Regions from separate parts of the Streptomyces sp. NPDC031554 genome, predicted to be linked through region 1. Evidence: riboswitches for the same ligand, from Rfam matches in the RefSeq annotation. Region 1 holds a riboswitch; each other region holds the start of a gene.
The links. Region 1 has a riboswitch for cyclic di-AMP ahead of ACZ5FU_RS05010 (transglycosylase SLT domain-containing protein). Riboswitches for the same ligand answer to the same signal wherever they lie in the genome.

Region 2: it holds a riboswitch for cyclic di-AMP, as region 1 does, so the genes downstream of both, ACZ5FU_RS11890 (M23 family metallopeptidase) here and ACZ5FU_RS05010 (transglycosylase SLT domain-containing protein) in region 1, are expected to answer to the same signal.
Region 3: it holds a riboswitch for cyclic di-AMP, as region 1 does, so the genes downstream of both, ACZ5FU_RS21265 (M23 family metallopeptidase) here and ACZ5FU_RS05010 (transglycosylase SLT domain-containing protein) in region 1, are expected to answer to the same signal.
Region 4: it holds a riboswitch for cyclic di-AMP, as region 1 does, so the genes downstream of both, ACZ5FU_RS04100 (C40 family peptidase) here and ACZ5FU_RS05010 (transglycosylase SLT domain-containing protein) in region 1, are expected to answer to the same signal.

What each region holds. Positions count from the first base shown of each region.
Region 1 is NZ_JBVIKX010000001.1:1,124,220-1,128,404, forward strand. Features, by position in the region: gene ACZ5FU_RS05005 (polyprenyl synthetase family protein) at 1-1,010, opposite strand, end outside; cyclic di-AMP (ydaO/yuaA leader) riboswitch at 1,985-2,165, shown strand; gene ACZ5FU_RS05010 (transglycosylase SLT domain-containing protein) at 2,170-2,640, shown strand; gene ACZ5FU_RS05015 (HAD family hydrolase) at 2,723-3,547, opposite strand; gene fahA (fumarylacetoacetase) at 3,985-4,185, shown strand, end outside.
Region 2 is NZ_JBVIKX010000003.1:711,313-715,497, reverse strand. Features, by position in the region: gene ACZ5FU_RS11895 (aldo/keto reductase) at 1-704, opposite strand, end outside; gene ACZ5FU_RS11890 (M23 family metallopeptidase) at 825-1,859, opposite strand; cyclic di-AMP (ydaO/yuaA leader) riboswitch at 1,869-2,026, opposite strand; tRNA gene ACZ5FU_RS11885 (tRNA-Met) at 2,331-2,404, opposite strand; gene ACZ5FU_RS11880 (dihydrofolate reductase family protein) at 2,552-3,691, opposite strand; gene ACZ5FU_RS11875 (MarR family winged helix-turn-helix transcriptional regulator) at 3,820-4,185, shown strand, end outside.
Region 3 is NZ_JBVIKX010000008.1:39,639-43,823, reverse strand. Features, by position in the region: gene ACZ5FU_RS21275 (TetR/AcrR family transcriptional regulator) at 1-34, shown strand, start outside; gene ACZ5FU_RS21270 (SGNH/GDSL hydrolase family protein) at 237-1,022, opposite strand; gene ACZ5FU_RS21265 (M23 family metallopeptidase) at 1,410-2,432, opposite strand; cyclic di-AMP (ydaO/yuaA leader) riboswitch at 2,437-2,598, opposite strand; gene ACZ5FU_RS21260 (tyrosine-protein phosphatase) at 3,177-3,974, shown strand; gene ACZ5FU_RS21255 (DUF6126 family protein) at 4,083-4,185, opposite strand, start outside.
Region 4 is NZ_JBVIKX010000001.1:938,793-942,977, reverse strand. Features, by position in the region: gene ACZ5FU_RS04105 (tellurite resistance/C4-dicarboxylate transporter family protein) at 1-434, opposite strand, end outside; gene ACZ5FU_RS04100 (C40 family peptidase) at 749-1,897, opposite strand; cyclic di-AMP (ydaO/yuaA leader) riboswitch at 1,948-2,115, opposite strand; gene pcrA (DNA helicase PcrA) at 2,348-4,185, shown strand, end outside.

The DNA of each region.
Region 1 (4,185 bases):
CATCCCGCCCGGTGGACCACCGCGTCGCACAGCTCCATCAGCGCCACCTTCGCGTCGCACTCCCGCAGCGGCACCAGCGCCGCCCGGGCCTCCTCGGCGTACCGCACGGTGTCCCGCCGGGCCTGCTCCAGCGCGGGGTGGCCGCGCAGCGCCGCCAGCGCCTCGGCGAGCCGGGCGTCGTCGCTGAGGTCGGAGTCGAGCAGCTCGCACAGCGCGATGTCCTCGGGCAGGGCCAGCCGGGCGGCCCGCTCGCGCAGCCGCAGCACCGGCAGCGTGGGGATGCCCTCCCGCAGGTCCGTCCCGGGCGTCTTCCCCGACTCGTGCGAGTCCGACGCGATGTCGAGCACGTCGTCGGCGAGCTGGAAGGCGACGCCCAGCCGCTCGCCGTACTGGGTGAGCACGTGCACGACCGTCTCGTCGGCGCCCGACATCATCGCGCCGAACCGGCACGACACCGCGACCAGCGAGCCGGTCTTGCCGCCGAGCACGTCGAGGTAGTGCTCGACGGGGTCCCGTCCGTCGGTGGGCCCGGCCGTCTCCAGGATCTGTCCGGTGACCAGCCGCTCGAACGCCTCCGCCTGCACCCGCACCGCCTCGGGCCCGAGGTCGGCGAGGATGTGGGAGGCGCGGGCGAACAGGAAGTCGCCGGTGAGGACGGCGACCGAGTTCCCCCAGCGGGTGTTCGCGCTGGGGACCCCGCGCCGCACCTCGGCCTCGTCCATCACGTCGTCGTGGTAGAGCGTGGCCAGGTGGGTCAGCTCCACCACCACGGCGGAGGGCACGATGCCGGGCGCGTACGGGTCGCCGAACTGCGCGGCGAGCATCACGAGCAGTGGCCTGAACCGCTTCCCACCCGCCCTGACCAGGTGCTGCGCGGCCCCCGTGATGAACGGGACCTCGCTCTTGGTGGCCTCGAGCAAGCCTTCCTCGACAGCCGTCAATCCGGCCTGGACATCGGCTTCCAGAGCCTGGTCCCGCACGCTCAGCCCGAACGGCCCGACGACGGTCACGAGGGGTCTCCTGTCTGCTGGTGTCTTCTGGCGATTACGCGGCTTGTCGATAGGTCGCTGCCCTCACTCAAGTCAGCGTATCCGGTCACGTTTCGATCACCGACAGGCCCCACGTCCCCCCGTCTCGAACTTCGCCCGACCGGGAGGCGCGCCCCGAGCGGCCGGACGGCTCCGGATCGCGACCGTCATGTCGCCGACCGGTCGGTGGCAGCGGCCGGTGAGAACGGCCTGGCGGGCGGCCGGTACGAGCGGTCCGGGCGGGTCGCGGAACCGGCCGACATCCTCGCCCGACGGTTCCGGCCGACACCCCCGCCCGACGGTTCCGGCCGGCGATCCCGGCCGGCCGGCCGCGCCCCTTCCCGGCCGCGGCGACCGGACACGCCCCTGCGTCGCCCCCGCGGGAGGGAGCCGCGCACCCGTGCATCCGTCCTCCCCTCCCCCGCGAGACGCCTCAGCGAGGCACCCGCGAGACGCCCACGAACGCCTCCGCATCCGTCTGCCCGACGAAGCCCTCGCCCACGCCCTCACACGCCGGCCGCCGCCGGACGAGCCCGCCCCGCGGCGGCGGCGTCGACGGGCACGTCCGGCGGCGGCCGGAGCGGCACGCACGAAGGGAACGAGGGGGCGACGGGACGACGTTCCTCCCGGCCCGTCGAAGGCACACCCCCCGCACGCGCCCTCACGCACGCCCCTTTAAAAGGGACTTGAGACTCAATGCCCGTTTTACCCTTCTTGTGGACGCTGGTGAGTTGGCTCACTGCGCGCCCGCGCGGCCGCTCCGGATCGGAAGCTGTGATTCCGCTTTGTTCTTCGGCGAGTTGGCGCCCGGTGAACACAAAGGATCAAGCAGACACATTCCCCCGATCAAGGTCAATAGGGGCGATCTGTGAATCCGGCACTTGTTCCGGACACGCGCTCTCGCATACGTTCCCGGCCTGTCGGGCAGACGCCTCATCCTGCCGCCGCCCGGCTCCCATCGACCGACACTCACGCACGGCAGGAGCGGGGGACCCAGGTAAGTCGCCGGACCGTACGTCACGCACGCACCGGACCGGCTCGGGGTGAAGTCGCGTCGCCGCCTCCCCGCGGCGACCGGCCGGGCACTTTCCAGCCCGAACCCGACAGCTCACCTCGCAGGCGCTGGAGAGGAACCTTTCGCATGTCTGCCGCCGTTCAGCCCCGCCGCACCCGCCTCGCCCGCACCCTCGCCGTCGCCGCCACCGGCGCCGCCGTGCTGGCCCTCCCGCTCATCGGCTCGACCAGCGCCTCCGCGGCCACCACGACGTCGGCCACCACGACGGCCGGGTACACCGACAACCTCGACGGCTGGATCCGCGAGTCCCTCGCGATCATGGCCGAAAAGGGCATTCCGGGCACCTACGACGGCATCCACCGCAACGTCATGCGCGAGTCCTCGGGCAACCCGAACGCCATCAACCTGTGGGACTCCAACGCGGCCGCGGGCATCCCGTCCAAGGGCCTGCTCCAGGTCATCGACCCGACCTTCGCCGCGTACCACGTGGCCGGCACCGCCTTCGACCCGTACGACCCGGTCGCCAACATCACCGCCGCCTGCAACTACGCGGCCCAGCGGTACGGCTCCATCGACAACGTCTTCGGCGCCTACTGACGGCCGCCCCCCACCGGTCCGCCAGGGGGCGGGGGCCTCGGTGACGGGGCCCGCGTCTCCGGCGTGATCCGCCGGGCGGGCCCTAGGGAAACAGTCTTTCGAGGACGACGGCCACGCCGTCGTCCTCGTTCGACGTCGTCACCTCGTCCGCCACCGCCTTGAGTTCCGGATGGGCGTTGGCCATCGCCACGCCGTGCGCCGCCCACCGGAACATCGGCAGGTCGTTGGGCATGTCGCCGAAGGCGATCGTGTCCTGCGGCCGCAGTCCGAGGTGCTCGGCCGCCAGGGCCAGTCCGGTCGCCTTGGTGACGCCGCACGGCTGGAGCTCCACCGTGCCCGGCCCGGACATCGTGACGGTGGCCAGCGAGCCGACCACCGAACGGGCCGTCGCCGCCAACTCGTCGTCGGACAGCGTGGGATGGCGCAGCAGGACCTTGCTGATCGGCTCGCACCACAGGTCGTCGCGCGCCGCGACGCGCAGGGCCGGCAGCGTCGGGTGCGGCATCAGGTAGCCCGGTTCGATGAGCGTGAGCCCGTCGACGCCGTCCTGGTCGACCGCCGCGTACACCTCGCCCACCTCGGCCTCGATCTTGCCGAGCGCCGTCTCGGCCAGTTCCCGGTCCAGGGTGACCGACCACAGCAGACGGTCCGTCGCGGCGTCGTACAGCTGCGCGCCCTGTCCGCACACCGCGAGCCCGCGGCCGCGCAGGACGTCCAGCAGCGGCCGTACGCGGGGGGCCGGCCGGCCGGTCACCACGAGGTGGCGGGCGCCGGCGGCCGCCACCCTCGCGAGCGCGTCGAGCGACCGGTCGGAGAAGGTGTCGTCGCCGCGCAGGAGCGTGCCGTCCAGGTCGGTGGCGACGAGGGGGTACGCGCAGCGCGCGGCGGGTGCGATGGGTGCGGCCATGATCAGAGAATACGGACCGCAACGGGCTCCCACTCACCCCCGGTTCGGCGCCCGCCTCCTTCCCGTCCGGGCCGCGCGCCGCCACCGGTCGACGCGTCCGGCGGGTTCGACGGCGCCCGTGCGGGCCCGGGTCCGTCCGGTGCGGGCCGGGCCTGACTCACCGCGCGCGAACGGAGGCCGAGCGCTCCTGCCGGACCGCCTCGTCCGCGGTCCCCGTGTCGTTCCCGTCGTCGTTCCCGTTCTCGTTCCCGTGTCGCTCCGGTGCCGCCGCGGTGTCCCTCCCGCGAGGTCGGCCGTAACGTGTGCCGCGGCTCGGCGTACCCGCAGAGCACCCGCGGAGCACCTGCGCGTGGCCGGCACCCGGCCACGGCGAACGCAGGCGCAGACCTGGCGAACAGATGGCGAGCAGGAAAGTGAGGCAGCACCCGATGCCCCCCTTGGCCCCCTTCGACCTCCCCGAGGGCGACCCCTTCGGCCCGCACAACCTCCCGTACGGCGTCTTCTCCCTGTCCGACTCCGAGTCCTTGTCCGACTCCGAGTCCTTGTCCGACTCCGATTCCGGCTCCGACTCCGACTCCGACTCCGGCTCCGGCTCCGGCTCCGGCTCCGGGCAGCGGACCGTCGGCGTACGGCTCGGC
Region 2 (4,185 bases), on a different contig from region 1:
CCCTGGGCACGGGCGCTGTCGACCGTCGTACCGGGGCGGTACTTGCCGGTGAGGAAGCCGGACGCCAGCGCGTAGTACGGCACGGCGGCGAGGCCGGACGCGGCGACCAGGTCCTGGAGTTCGCCCTCGTAGGTGTCGCGGGAGACCAGGTTGTAGTGCGGCTGGAGCGCCACGTAGCGGGCGAGGCCCTCGCGGTCGGAGAACTCCAGGGAGGCGCGGAGGCGTCCGGGCGAGATGTTGGAGGCGGCGATGTGCCGCACCTTGCCCGCCCTCACCAGTTCGTCGAGCGCGCCGACGATCTCCTCGACGGGCACCTCGGGCTTGTCGAAGTGGGTGTAGTAGAGGTCGATGCGGTCGGTGCCCAGGCGCCGCAGCGAGGCGTCGGCGGCGGCCTTGATGGTGGCGCCGGACAGCCCCTGGTGGTCGGGGTGCTGGCTCACCTTGGTGGCGATCACGACGTCGTCGCGGTTGCCGCGGGCCTTGACCCACTTGCCGATGAGGGTCTCGGACTCCCCGCCGCGGTTGCCCTCGACCCACGCCGAGTAGGAGTCGGCCGTGTCGACGAAGTTGCCGCCGGCGGCCGTGTAGGCGTCGAGGACGGCGAAGGAGGCCGCCTCGTCCGCGGTCCAGCCGAAGACGTTGCCGCCGAGGGCGAGCGGGAAGACCTCGAGGTCGGAGGAGCCGAGCTTGCGCAGAGAAGTCATGCCTGAAGACAACGCCCCGGCCGGAGGCGCGCATTCCGCACCTCCGGCCGGGGTTCACGAACATCCGGGAAACATCCGGGCGCAGACCTCACCGACCCCCGTGACACCTCCCGGAGGACCTCAGGGGGTGAGCCCCTTGCCCCGGAGCCAGGCGCCCGGGTCGATGCCGCTGCTGCTGCCGCCGGGGTGGACCTCCAGGTGGAGGTGGGCCCCGGTGACGTTGCCGGTGGCGCCGACGCGGCCGATGATGTCGCCGGTGGCGACCTTCTGGCCGACGCTGACGCCGATGGAGGACTGGTGGGCGTACCAGATCTCGGTGCCGTCCTCGAGGGTGAGCACGGTCTTGTACCCGTACGACCCGTCATAGCCGGCCGAGGTGATGGTGCCGCTGTGCACGGCCTTGATGAGCGTGCCGGTGGGGGCGGCGAAGTCGAGGCCGGTGTGGTACCCGGAGGACCAGTAGGCGCCGGCCTGGCCGAAGGTCGAGGTGATCGTGTACGAGGAGGTCGGCAGCGCGTACTGCTTGGCCAGCTCGGCGAGGCGCTCGGCCTCCGCCTTCTTGGCGGCCTCCTCGGCGGCCTTCTTCTTGGCGGCCTCGGCCTTGGCCGCGGCCTCCTTCTCGGCCTTGGCGGCGGCGTCGGCGGCGGCCTTGGCCGCGGCGGCCTCGGCGGCCTCCTGCGCCTTGGTCTCGACCTGGGTCTGCTGCGACTCGGCCTGCGCCATGATCCGGTTGCGCAGTGCCTCTCCGGCGTCGGCGCCGCTGTCGGCGCTGTCGGCGGCGGCGGTCTCGGTGCCGAAGGCGCCGAAGGCGCTGAGCGCGGGCGCCGCCTCCTCGGGGGTGTCGTCGTCCGAGATGAGGGAACCCACCGAGGGGAGGTCCGGCATGGAGATGGAGACCGGCGACTTGCCGGTGTTGGCGCTGGCCATGCCCGCGCCGCCGACGGCGGCTATGACGCCGACGCCGAGAACGGTGGAGCTGCGGGCGAGTCCGCCGCGCTGCTTGGCGACACGGTGCTTGCCCCGCACCGGGCGAACGGAATCCGCGGTGGGGTTCCATTCCTCCCAGGGGCCCTCGTCGCTGCGGTAGGTGCCGTAGCCGAAGGTCTGCTGGCCGGGCACGGCGGGGGCTTCTGGGGCAGGCCGGTTGGACGCCACGCGGGCGCACTCCTTTCCTTCCGTCGCCTACCGGGTTAGCTGACGGGTTCGGAGCGGGAAGGTCTCCTACGCGCGTATACCGGCCGTGACTGTACGGCGGCTTCCGCGTGATTCACCCCAAGTTGGTGGTTCCCCGGTTCCCTCGCGGGATTCGGCGCGTGCGCACGGAGCCGCCTCTGTGACGGCTGGGACGACCGCGCTGCGTTATCGAACGTTAATAGACGCGGGGGCGGGATTCCAAGCCGTTCGACTTGATCAACAACATTCAGGGCCTGGACTTTCGCCCCAGGAGCGGTGAAAAACGGGCGAGTTGACCGTCCGCTCGAAACGTTCAGGAGCCATCGGGATTTTGATGGTGACTCAGATGTTGTGCGCAGGGCTCCGGGGCGTTCACCGTGTGTGACGCGAAAGGCCGGCCGGACGCACCGAGGGCCGGAATCCAGTGATCGGATTCCGGCCCTCGGCCTTGAGTAGCGGGGACAGGATTTGAACCTGCGACCTCTGGGTTATGAGCCCAGCGAGCTACCGAGCTGCTCCACCCCGCGTCGGTGTGACACCAGTCTACGCCATGCGGGGGACGCTCAGAACCACGGCCGGAGCCGCGGCCGGAACCACTGCCGGAACCGGGGCGGACCGACAGGCCCGGCCCAGGGTCCCGCCGGGGAGGAGGCCGGGGCCCGGCCGGGGGCGGGTCAGGGGGTCCGGCGGAGCAGATGGCCGTTGGGTGCCTTCGCCTGCTCCTCGTACTCGGGAAGGACGACGACGTCGGCGCCCGCCGCGGCCAGCAGACCGCTCCCGTCGGCGTCGGTGACGAAGGTGTCCGGCTCCCGCCAGGCCGTCACGACCCGGCGCACGCCCGCGTCGAGGATCAGGCGGGCACAGGGGGCCGGCCGGGAGGAGCGCCGGGCGCAGGGTTCCAGGCTGCTGTAGACGGTCGCGCCGGCCAGCCGGGGGTCGGCGGGGTCGATCCTGGCGAGGGCCGCCTCCTCGGCGTGGACGACGGGATCGCCCGCCTCGCGGGAGTGGCCGCGCGCCAGCTCCGTGCCGTCGGCCGCCACCACGACCGCGCCGACGCTGAACGCGGTCCGCGACGGCGGACAGGCGGCGGCCAGCTCGCAGGCGAGGGCCAGCCAGTGCCGGTCGGCGGCGGCGGGCAGCGGTCCGGCGCCCGGTGCGGTGGGCTCGTACGTCATGAGGACCACGTCCTCGATGCGCCGGGTCCCCACCAGCCGCAGGCGCCCGCCCTGGTAGCCGCCGGGGCCGAACATCCGGGGCGCGTCCGGGTCGCCCACGAACAGGGGGGCCAGGACGAGCTGGAGTTCGTCGGCAAGGCCCTCCTGGAGGAGCTGGGTGTGGATCGCGCCGCCGCCCTCGACCATGAGGCGCCGTACGCCCCGCACGTCGTGGAGGTGTTCCAGCAGCCGGCGCCAGTCGAGGCCGGGGCCCAGCGGGACGACGTCCGTCGCGAGGCCGAGGACGCGGGCGCGGTCCGCGCCGGCGTCGGTCGTGAAGAGGACCTTCTCCCCGCCGGTGTGCCAGAACCGCGCCGCCGGGTCCAGCTCGCCGGTCCCGCTGACCGTGACCTTGAGGGGGTACTCCGGTTTCCCCGCGGCCACCCGGGCGGCACGGCGCACGGGCGAGTTGACCAGCAGGCGCGGGTTGTCGGCGCGGATCGTGCCGGCCCCGACCAGGATGGCGTCGACGGAGGCCCGCACCTCGTCGACCCGGTCGAAGTCGGCCGGGCCGGACAGCAGCAGCCGGTCGGGGCCGGTGTCGTCGAGGTGACCGTCGAGCGAGACGGCGGCGGACAGCAGGACGTACGGGTACGGCATCGGCGCGGGTCTCTCCGGGATCGGGGCGGGATCGGGATCGGGGGCGGGGCCGAGCCGGGGCGGCGGGGACGGGAACCGGCGGCACGGCAACGCTTGGTTCAAGTTTGAAACAAAACTACACTGGGCGCATGACGACTCGCTGGCTCACCCCTGAGGAGCAGCGCGCCTGGCGCGCGTACATCGCCGGATACCTCCTCCTGGAGGACGCGATCGACCGGCAGCTCCAGCAGGAGGCCGGCATGCCCCACGCCTACTACTCCATCCTGGCCCATCTCTCCGAGGCGCCGGAGCGGCGGCTGCGCATGACCGATCTGGCGGAGCACCTGAAAGTCACCCGCAGCAGGCTGACGTACGCCGTGACGCGGCTCGAGAAGGACGGGCTGGTGCGGCGCGAGGACTGCCCCTCGGACAGGCGGGGGAGCGTCGCGGTCCTGACGGACGAGGGCACGGCGGTCCTGGAGAGGGTGGCGCCCGGTCACGTCGAGACCGTGCGC
Region 3 (4,185 bases), on a different contig from region 1:
GGTGGCGGAGCCGTCGGACGCCCGGGAGCGCTGAGGCCGGATCGGGCGGGTCCGCACACCGCGTCGCGGGCGGGTCCGCACACCGTCGCGGGTGACACCGCCGCATCGTCGCGGGCGGCACCGCCGCATCGTCGCGGGCGGCACGGGCCCGCACCACGCGCGTCCGCCTCGCCCGTGGCGTGGCCGGCCGCCCCCCGGGGGAACGGCCGGCCGCGCCGGTCGGGCTCGCGCCGGGCTCAGGCCACCGCGGCGATCCGCATCCTGATGTCGTCGGGCGAGAGCGTGCCCTTGGCGGTCACGTGGTCGCCCGAGGACTCCCCGCGCAGCCGCCGCCCGATCCACGGCACCAGGTACTCGCGCGCCCACTGCACGTCGTCGCGCCGGATCTCCAGGGTGCCGCGCGGCGGGAGCAGCGGCCAGGGCTGCTCCGGGTCGGCGGGCACCTCCAGGCCGAGGACCTGGCCGGCGCGCAGCGCCACCCGCGTGTGGCCCTCCGCCCCCAGGTGGAGCCGGTCGCCGTCCCAGGCCCGTCGGTCCTGGATGGACTTCAGGGACCACAGGTCGAGGACTGGGCAGCCGTACCGGTCGGCGACGGCGCGCACGTGTCCGTTGTAGGTGGCGATCTTGCCGCGCAGATGCTTGAGCACGGGGACGCCACGGGTGTCGAACCCGGTCGTCACCATCACGGTGCCGGCCGCCGCGGTGAGGGCCGCGATCGCCCGCTCGAAGCGTTCGGCGACCTCGTCGGGGTCGGTGCCGGGACGGAGGATGTCGTTGCCGCCCGCGCAGAAGGAGACCAGGTCCGGCGCCATCTCGGCCGCTCGCGGAAGCTGGTCCTCCACGATCTGGTCGAGCAGTTTGCCGCGCACCGCGAGGTTGACGTACCGGAAGTCGCCTTCGGGCCGCCGGTCCGCGAGGAGCACCGCGAACCTGTCGGCCCAGCCGACGAACCTCCCGTCGGGACCGGGGTCGCCGACGCCCTCGGTGAAGCTGTCCCCCACCGCCACGTACGACCCGATCACTGAACTGTCGTCATTCTTCGAATCGTCTGCCACAGCCGTTCATGATTCACCTTCGAATGTGACTTACGCGACCGTAGGAAGGGGTTGACGGTCGGTGAGATAAGCCACTCCTAAAGACTTGGCCAATGCGGGAATAAGCCCCTCGTCACCGATGCCGGTACGACGACCACACCCGGAAGTCCTCGATCCGGAAATGGCTCCAGGTCGCGCGGGCGCGGGTGTGGGTGTGCGCGGGTGCGGGCACCGGGGTACGCGGGCGCGGGCGCCGGTGAGTGCGGGTGCCGGTGCCGGTGTGCGCCGGTGCGCGCGTGCGGGAACGCCGAAGGCCGGCCCCGGGGTTCGGGGCCGGCCTTCGGCGGCGCGTCGGGCGGGAGGCCGGACGGTGGGTCAGCCGACGGAGACGCCGTGCGAGCGGAGGTAGGCGAGCGGGTCGACGTCCGAGCCGTAGCCGGGACCGGTGCGGATCTCGAAGTGCAGGTGCGGGCCGGTCACGTTGCCGGTGGCGCCGGAGAGGCCGATCTGCTGACCGCCGGAGACGGACTGGCCGGCCGAGACGGAGAGCGAGGACAGGTGGGCGTACTGGGCGTAGAAGCCGTCGGCGAGCTTGATGACCACCTGGTTGCCGTACGCGCCGCCCCAGCCCGCGGAGACGACCGTGCCCGCGCCGACGGCCTTGAGCGAGGTGCCGGTGGGGACGACGAAGTCGACACCGGTGTGGTACCCGCTGGACCACATGCTGCCGGACATCTTGTACGGGGTGCCGACGGTGGCGCCGGAGACCGGGAGGGCGAAGCCGGCGGCGTTCCCGGCGGCCTGCGAGGTGGACGCCTGCGAGGAGGACTTCGTGGAGCCCTGGTTCGCGGAGTCCGAGGAGGACGACGACGACTTCGAGGACGCCGACGACTTCGCGGAGGAGCCCGAGGACTGCTTCGACGAGGAGGAGGCGGAACCGGAGGAAGCAGAGGAACCGGAGGAAGCGGAGGAACCGGACGGCGACCCGGTCGTGCCCGTCGCGGCCTTCTTGCCGATGGACAGCTTCAGACCCGGGTGGATCAGCGACGGGTCGCTCCCGACGGCCTCACGGTTGTCCGCGTAGAGCCGGCTCCAGCCGCCGCTGACGTCCTGCTCGTCCGCGATCTTCGAGAGGTAGTCGCCGGACCGCACCGTGTAGGTCGTGGCGGACTTCGCGGACTTCTGCGCCACGGGGGCGGCCTGGACGGCCTTCTCCTGGGCGGCGGAGGGTCCGGAGGCCTCGGAGACCGCCTGCGCCGCCGACTGCGACGGTGCGGCGTGCGCACCGGTGGCCCCTATGAGGGGGAGGGCGAGCGCGGCGCCACCGGTTCCGGCGGCGGCGATGGAGCGGGTGAAGCGCTGGGTCTTCGGACGGCGGTGCTTACCCTTGGCGGGCATGACGAATTCCTCTCCGGCGCCTGCGAGGTGAGCTGTCGGGTGCGGACTGGAGATGTCCGGCCGCGCCGGGGCGCGGCTTTACCCCTAGCCGTTCCGGAGACCGGAACAGGCGGTACTGCCTGTGGGTCCCCCGCTCCTGCCGTTCACGGGTGGGTGTGCGGACTTCCGGTCGGCGGCAGGATTGGGCGTCCGTCCGGATTGGTCTGGAACGTAAGCGACCGCGACGCACGGGGACAAGCGAAGGTTGTACCCGCCGGGCATTTCTCTTGATCCCCCGGAGGGATCGCCGGTGACCCTGCGTGAATCGAGAGGCCTGTTTTCCGGTGAACAGCTCGGTGAAACAGGCGTATTACGTGAACATGACGGGCGACTGAGGGTCACGGATATGACGCTGCTCACGCGACCTGGATCCAGAACCCCTTATTCCGGAGCCAGTTGGAGCGAATGCTTCAATTCGGACGGAATTCGCATATGCGGCGCGGATGGACAACTTCCGCATCAGGGACACCACGCGGCCGGACACGCCCCGGACGCACCTCGGCCACGTGCCCGGCCGGTCCTTCCGGGGCGGCCGCCGCCGGCACGTCCGCGCGCCGGACGCCGGTGCGCGCGGGGCCGGCGGAGCTCTCGAAGGCCCGGCCCGGGACCCGTCTGCCCCGGGCGTGCGTGTCGTATGGTCAGGGAGGTGTTCCGTCGGCCACGTCGAGCCGCGCCGGCCGGGACCGACGACCGGGAGGAGCCCCCGTGACGCAGCAGATCCCGTCGACCGAGCCCGAGCTGGCCGGAGTGCGGAACTTCCGGGACGTGGGCGGCCTGCCGACCGTCGACGGCCGACGGGTCCGTCACGGCGTGCTGTTCCGCAGCGGACACCTCGCGCACGCCACCGACGAGGACGCCGCGTTCCTGGCCTCGCTGGGCCTGCACACGGTCTTCGACTTCCGCAACGCGGCGGACCAGCGGTTGGAGGGCCCGGACGTCGAGCTGCCGGGCGTGCGCAACGTGAACCTGCCGCTCTCCGACCCGGCGGACGGGGCCGAGTTCTGGAAGATGGTCCGCGACGGCGACATCGACCAGCTGCGGGAGATCCTCGGCGACGGCAAGGCGGCCGGCCGGATGATCGCCTCCTACCGTTCGATCGTGACGGAGCGCACGGGCGAGCACTCGCGCGTGCTGCACTCCCTCGCCGAGGACAGCGTCCCGGCGCTCATGCACTGCGCGGCGGGCAAGGACCGGGCCGGCCTGTCCATCGCCGTGACGCTGCTCGCGGTGGGCGTGGAGCACGAGGCGATCCTGGCCGACTACCTGGAGTCCAACGCCAAGCACCGCCGTTACCGGGTGCGCCGCAACGGCACCTCCGCCGAGGCGTACTCCCCCGAGGTCATGGAACTGCTGAGCCCCCTCTTCGACGCCCGCGCCGAGTACCTGGCGGCCGCTTTCCGCACCGTCGAGGAGACCTGGGGCGGCGTCGACGCCTACCTCGAGCAGGGCCTCGGGCTGGCCCCGGAGACCCGCGAACGGCTCCGGGAGCGCCTGCTCGACTGAGCGGGCGCTCCCGGCGTCCGGTGCCGGCCGGCCGGCGAGCACCGGACCGGGCCCATCGCCCGGTGTCCGCTGCTCGGCCTGCGCTGCTCGGCGTCTACTGCTTGGCGTCTACTGCTTGGCTCCGACCTCGAACAGCAGCCAGAGGAACCCGGCGAAGAGGTGCCCCACCGCGATGTAGATGATCAGCCGGATCCATAGGCTCCGGGGGAAC
Region 4 (4,185 bases), 190 kb from region 1:
AGCACCGCGAGCCCCTGGGTCGCCACACAGCACAGGAACACCGATCCGGGCATGCGCGGGCCCCAGCGCCGTACGACGTCCACCATGAGGACCGGCCACAGCACCGCGGCCAGGGCCAGCAGCGCCCAGGCGAGGACGGACCGGTCGGCCGCGCTGAGCCGGGTGCCGAGGACGGTGGTGGCCGACACGGCCATGAGCGCCGCCGGCGTGCCCGCCTCGGCCCGCCACCGCTCGCGCTCGTGCACCAGCCGCAGGACGAAGTCCGCCGCCAGCGCCAGCCAGGCCGCGCAGGCCAGCGCCAGGGTGACGTCGGACAGGAGGCCGTACCCCGTCTGACGCAGGCCGACCGACAGGATGCCGGTCGCCGTCACGGCGGCCCCGGCCGCCGGTGGACGCGCGGCCCACCAGGCGCGGAGGGGAGAGATGCGGGGCATGCCGCCGATGCTAGTGCCGCGACAGGCGACGTCCGCCCCGTCGCGACGCCCGGCACGCACTCTCGCCGCACCGGCCGAAGACCCGGGTACGTCCCGTACGAGGGACTCCGGCCGACACGCCGAGAGCACGCACCGGACGCCGCTCCTTCACGGGCGAACGTCGCCCGCCACGGCACTGGGGAGCGCGCGGCGGCTTCCCCCGGCGCACGCGCGCGGGGGCGGCGAGAAACGCGCGGGCGCAGGACACCCGGCCGCCGCCCGCACGGGTGCCCCCGCCCGCACGGGCGCCGCACGCCCGCGCGGGCGGTGTTCCGTCAGGCCGGGCGCACCACGCTGTGGATCGACGACTCCCCGTCGTAGTAGATCGACTCCTCGCGCACGTACGCGCCGGGCTTCGGGGCGTGGATCATCATGCCGTTGCCTATGTAGATGCCGACATGGGTGACGTCGGCGTAGAAGAAGACCAGGTCACCGGGTTGCGCGGCGGAGAGGGAGACCGTCGTGCCGGCGTTCACCTGGTCGTAGGTGACGCGCGGCAGGGAGACGCCGGCGGCCTTCCAGGCGGCCTGGGTGAGGCCGGAGCAGTCGTAGGAGTCCGGACCGGTCGCACCCCACACGTACGGCTTGCCGATCTGCGCGCGGGCGAACGCCAGCGCCTTCCCGGCCTTGGTGGCGTACGAGGAATCCGTGGAGGGGGACGGAGACGCCGAGGACGTCGAGGGCGACGAGGGCGTCGACGTGCCGGTGCCCGCCGGGTCCGACGCGCCGGCGCTCTCCTGCCGCGCGGCCGCCTGCTCCGCCTGCTGTTCGGCCAGCTCGGCGGCCTTGCGGGCGGCCTCCTGCCGCTTCTGCTCCTCGATCTTCGCCAGCCGCGCCTTCTCCTCGGCCGTCAGCTGCGACAGCAGCGCGCGGGCGGAGCCGAGCTTCTTCTGGACGGTGGCCTTGGCGGTCTTCAGGTCGTCCTGCGAGTCGGTGAGCGTCTGAAGGCTCCGGGAGGCCTCCTCGCGCTTCTTCATCGTCTCCGCCTGGTCGGCGAAGTAGTCGTCGACCGCGACCTTCTGGCGGTCGGTCACCCGGCCCATCAGCTGCGTCTGGTCGAAGTAGTCCTGCGGGGAGTCCGCGAGCAGGAAGGTCGCCGTGTCGGGGGCGGTGGCGCCGGTGCGGTACTGGGCGGCGGCGTAGGCCCCCAGCTCCGCGCGCGCGTCGTTGAGCTTCTGGGCGCGCTGCGCGACGTCGTCGAGGAGGGTGTCGACCTTCTTGCGCTGCTTGCCGGTCTTCTCCTTGGCGGCGTTGTACTTCTCGGTGGCCGTCTCCGCCTGGCGGTAGAGGTCGTCGACCTTCTTCTCGACCTCCTCCAGGCTCGGCCTGTCGTCGGCGGAGGGGGCGGCGGTGGCCGTCTGCGAGAGCAGGGCCACCGAGGTGAGGGCGGCGGTGGCGAGGGCGGGCGTGCGGATGCCTGCCATGCGCGTGCTCGCGGGACGCGGCTTGCGGTGCTGCGACGCCAAGGGAGGCGACTCCTTCCATGCTCCGCCTACCGGGTTAGCTGTCGGGTTCGGGCGGATGCGTGGAAGGGTTGCCCTACGGCTCGCCTCCCGCGGGAGTGAGCCGATTCACCCCAAGGTCTCGGTGGGTCCCCGGCTCCGGTCGCCGCGGGGCGCACCGGACTCGGCGGAGGCCGCACGGCCCGGCGAGGTTCGCCGGAGGGGGTCGAGCGGCCTGCCCGGCACGGTAGCCAACCGGTGTGCCCCCTGTGAAGGTTGGTGGGTGATATGCCCGATACATTTTCGTGACCTCGGGAAGGTTTGCCGCCCGGCGTCACCGACGGTGCCGGGGGCGCCCCGTTCGGTGAGGGGCGGGGGATGTTTCCCGGACGGCTTCGGGCTGTCGGTGCGGCGGCCTAGACTCGGAGAGCGATGAGCAGCCTCTTTGACGACAGCTTCCTGGCGGACCTCCAGGCCCCCCGCGGCCACCACGAGGAACCCCCGCCGCCGCCCGAGGACGATCACCTTCCGGAGCCGGTCCCGGACGATCTGTTCGGCGGGAAGTTCGACGTGCCGCCGGACCGGGACACCCACTACCGCGACGGCGCCCCCCGCCCCCCGGTCGACGCGGCGGCGCTCCTGGAGGGGCTCAACGACAACCAGCGCGCGGCCGTCGTCCACTCAGGCACCCCGCTGCTCATCGTCGCCGGCGCCGGCTCGGGCAAGACGCGCGTGCTGACCCACCGCATCGCCCACCTCCTCGCCGAGCGGCACGTCCACCCGGGCCAGATCCTCGCGATCACCTTCACCAACAAGGCCGCGGGCGAGATGAAGGAGCGCGTCGAGCAGCTCGTCGGCCCGCGGGCGAACGCGATGTGGGTGATGACCTTCCACAGCGCGTGCGTGCGCATCCTGCGCCGCGAGAGCAAGCGGCTCGGCTTCACCTCGTCGTTCTCGATCTACGACGCCGCCGACTCCAAGCGCCTGATGGCCCTGGTCTGCCGCGACCTCGACCTCGATCCCAAGCGCTTCCCGCCCAAGTCCTTCAGCGCGAAGATCAGCAACCTGAAGAACGAGCTGATCGACGAGGAGGACTTCGCCGCCCGGGCGGCCGACGGCTTCGAGAAGACCCTCGCGCAGGCCTACGCCATGTACCAGTCGCGGCTGCGCGAGGCGAACGCCCTCGACTTCGACGACCTGATCATGACGACGGTCAACCTGCTGCGCGCCTTCCCCGACGTCGCCGAGCACTACCGCCGTCGCTTCCGGCACGTCCTCGTCGACGAGTACCAGGACACCAACCACGCCCAGTACGCCCTGGTCAGGGAGCTCGTCGGCTCCGTCGAGCACCCGGCGGACGCGCCGCGGGGCGCGGACGACCTGCCGCCCGCCGAGCTGTGCGTCGTGGGCGACGCCGACCAGTCGATCTACGCCTTCCGCGGGGCGACCATCCGCAACATCCTCCAGTTCGAGGAGGACTACCCGGACGCCACCACGATCCTGCTGGAGCAGAACTACCGCTCCACCCAGACGATCCTCACCGCCGCCAACGCCGTCATCGAGCGCAACGAGTCCCGCCGCCCCAAGAACCTGTGGACCAACGCGGGCGAGGGCGCGCGCATCACCGGCTACGTCGCCGACACCGAGCACGACGAGGCACAGTTCGTCGCCGACGAGATAGACCGCCTCACGGACGCGGGCAAGGCCAAGGCCGGCGACGTCGCCCTCTTCTACCGGACCAACGCGCAGTCCCGCGTCTTCGAGGAGGTCTTCATCCGCGTCGGCCTGCCCTACAAGGTCGTCGGCGGTGTCCGCTTCTACGAGCGCAAGGAGGTCCGGGACGTCCTGGCCTACCTGCGCGTCCTCGCCAACCCCGAGGACTCGGTCCCGCTGCGCCGCATCCTCAACGTGCCCAAGCGCGGCATCGGCGAGCGCGCCGAGGCGATGATCGACGCCCTCTCCCAGCGCGAGAGGATCAGCTTCCCGCAGGCCCTCAAGCGCGTCGACGAGGCCTACGGCATGGCCGCGCGCTCCACGAACGCCGTCAAGCGGTTCAACACGCTGATGGAGGAGCTGCGCACGGTCGTCGAGTCGGGCGCGGGACCGGCGACCGTCCTGGAGGCCGTGCTCGAACGCACCGGCTATCTGGCCGAGTTGCAGGCCTCCACCGACCCGCAGGACGAGACCCGCATCGAGAACCTGCAGGAACTCGCCGCCGTGGCGCTGGAGTTCGAGCAGGAGTCCGGCGAGGGCGAGGCGACCGGCTCGCT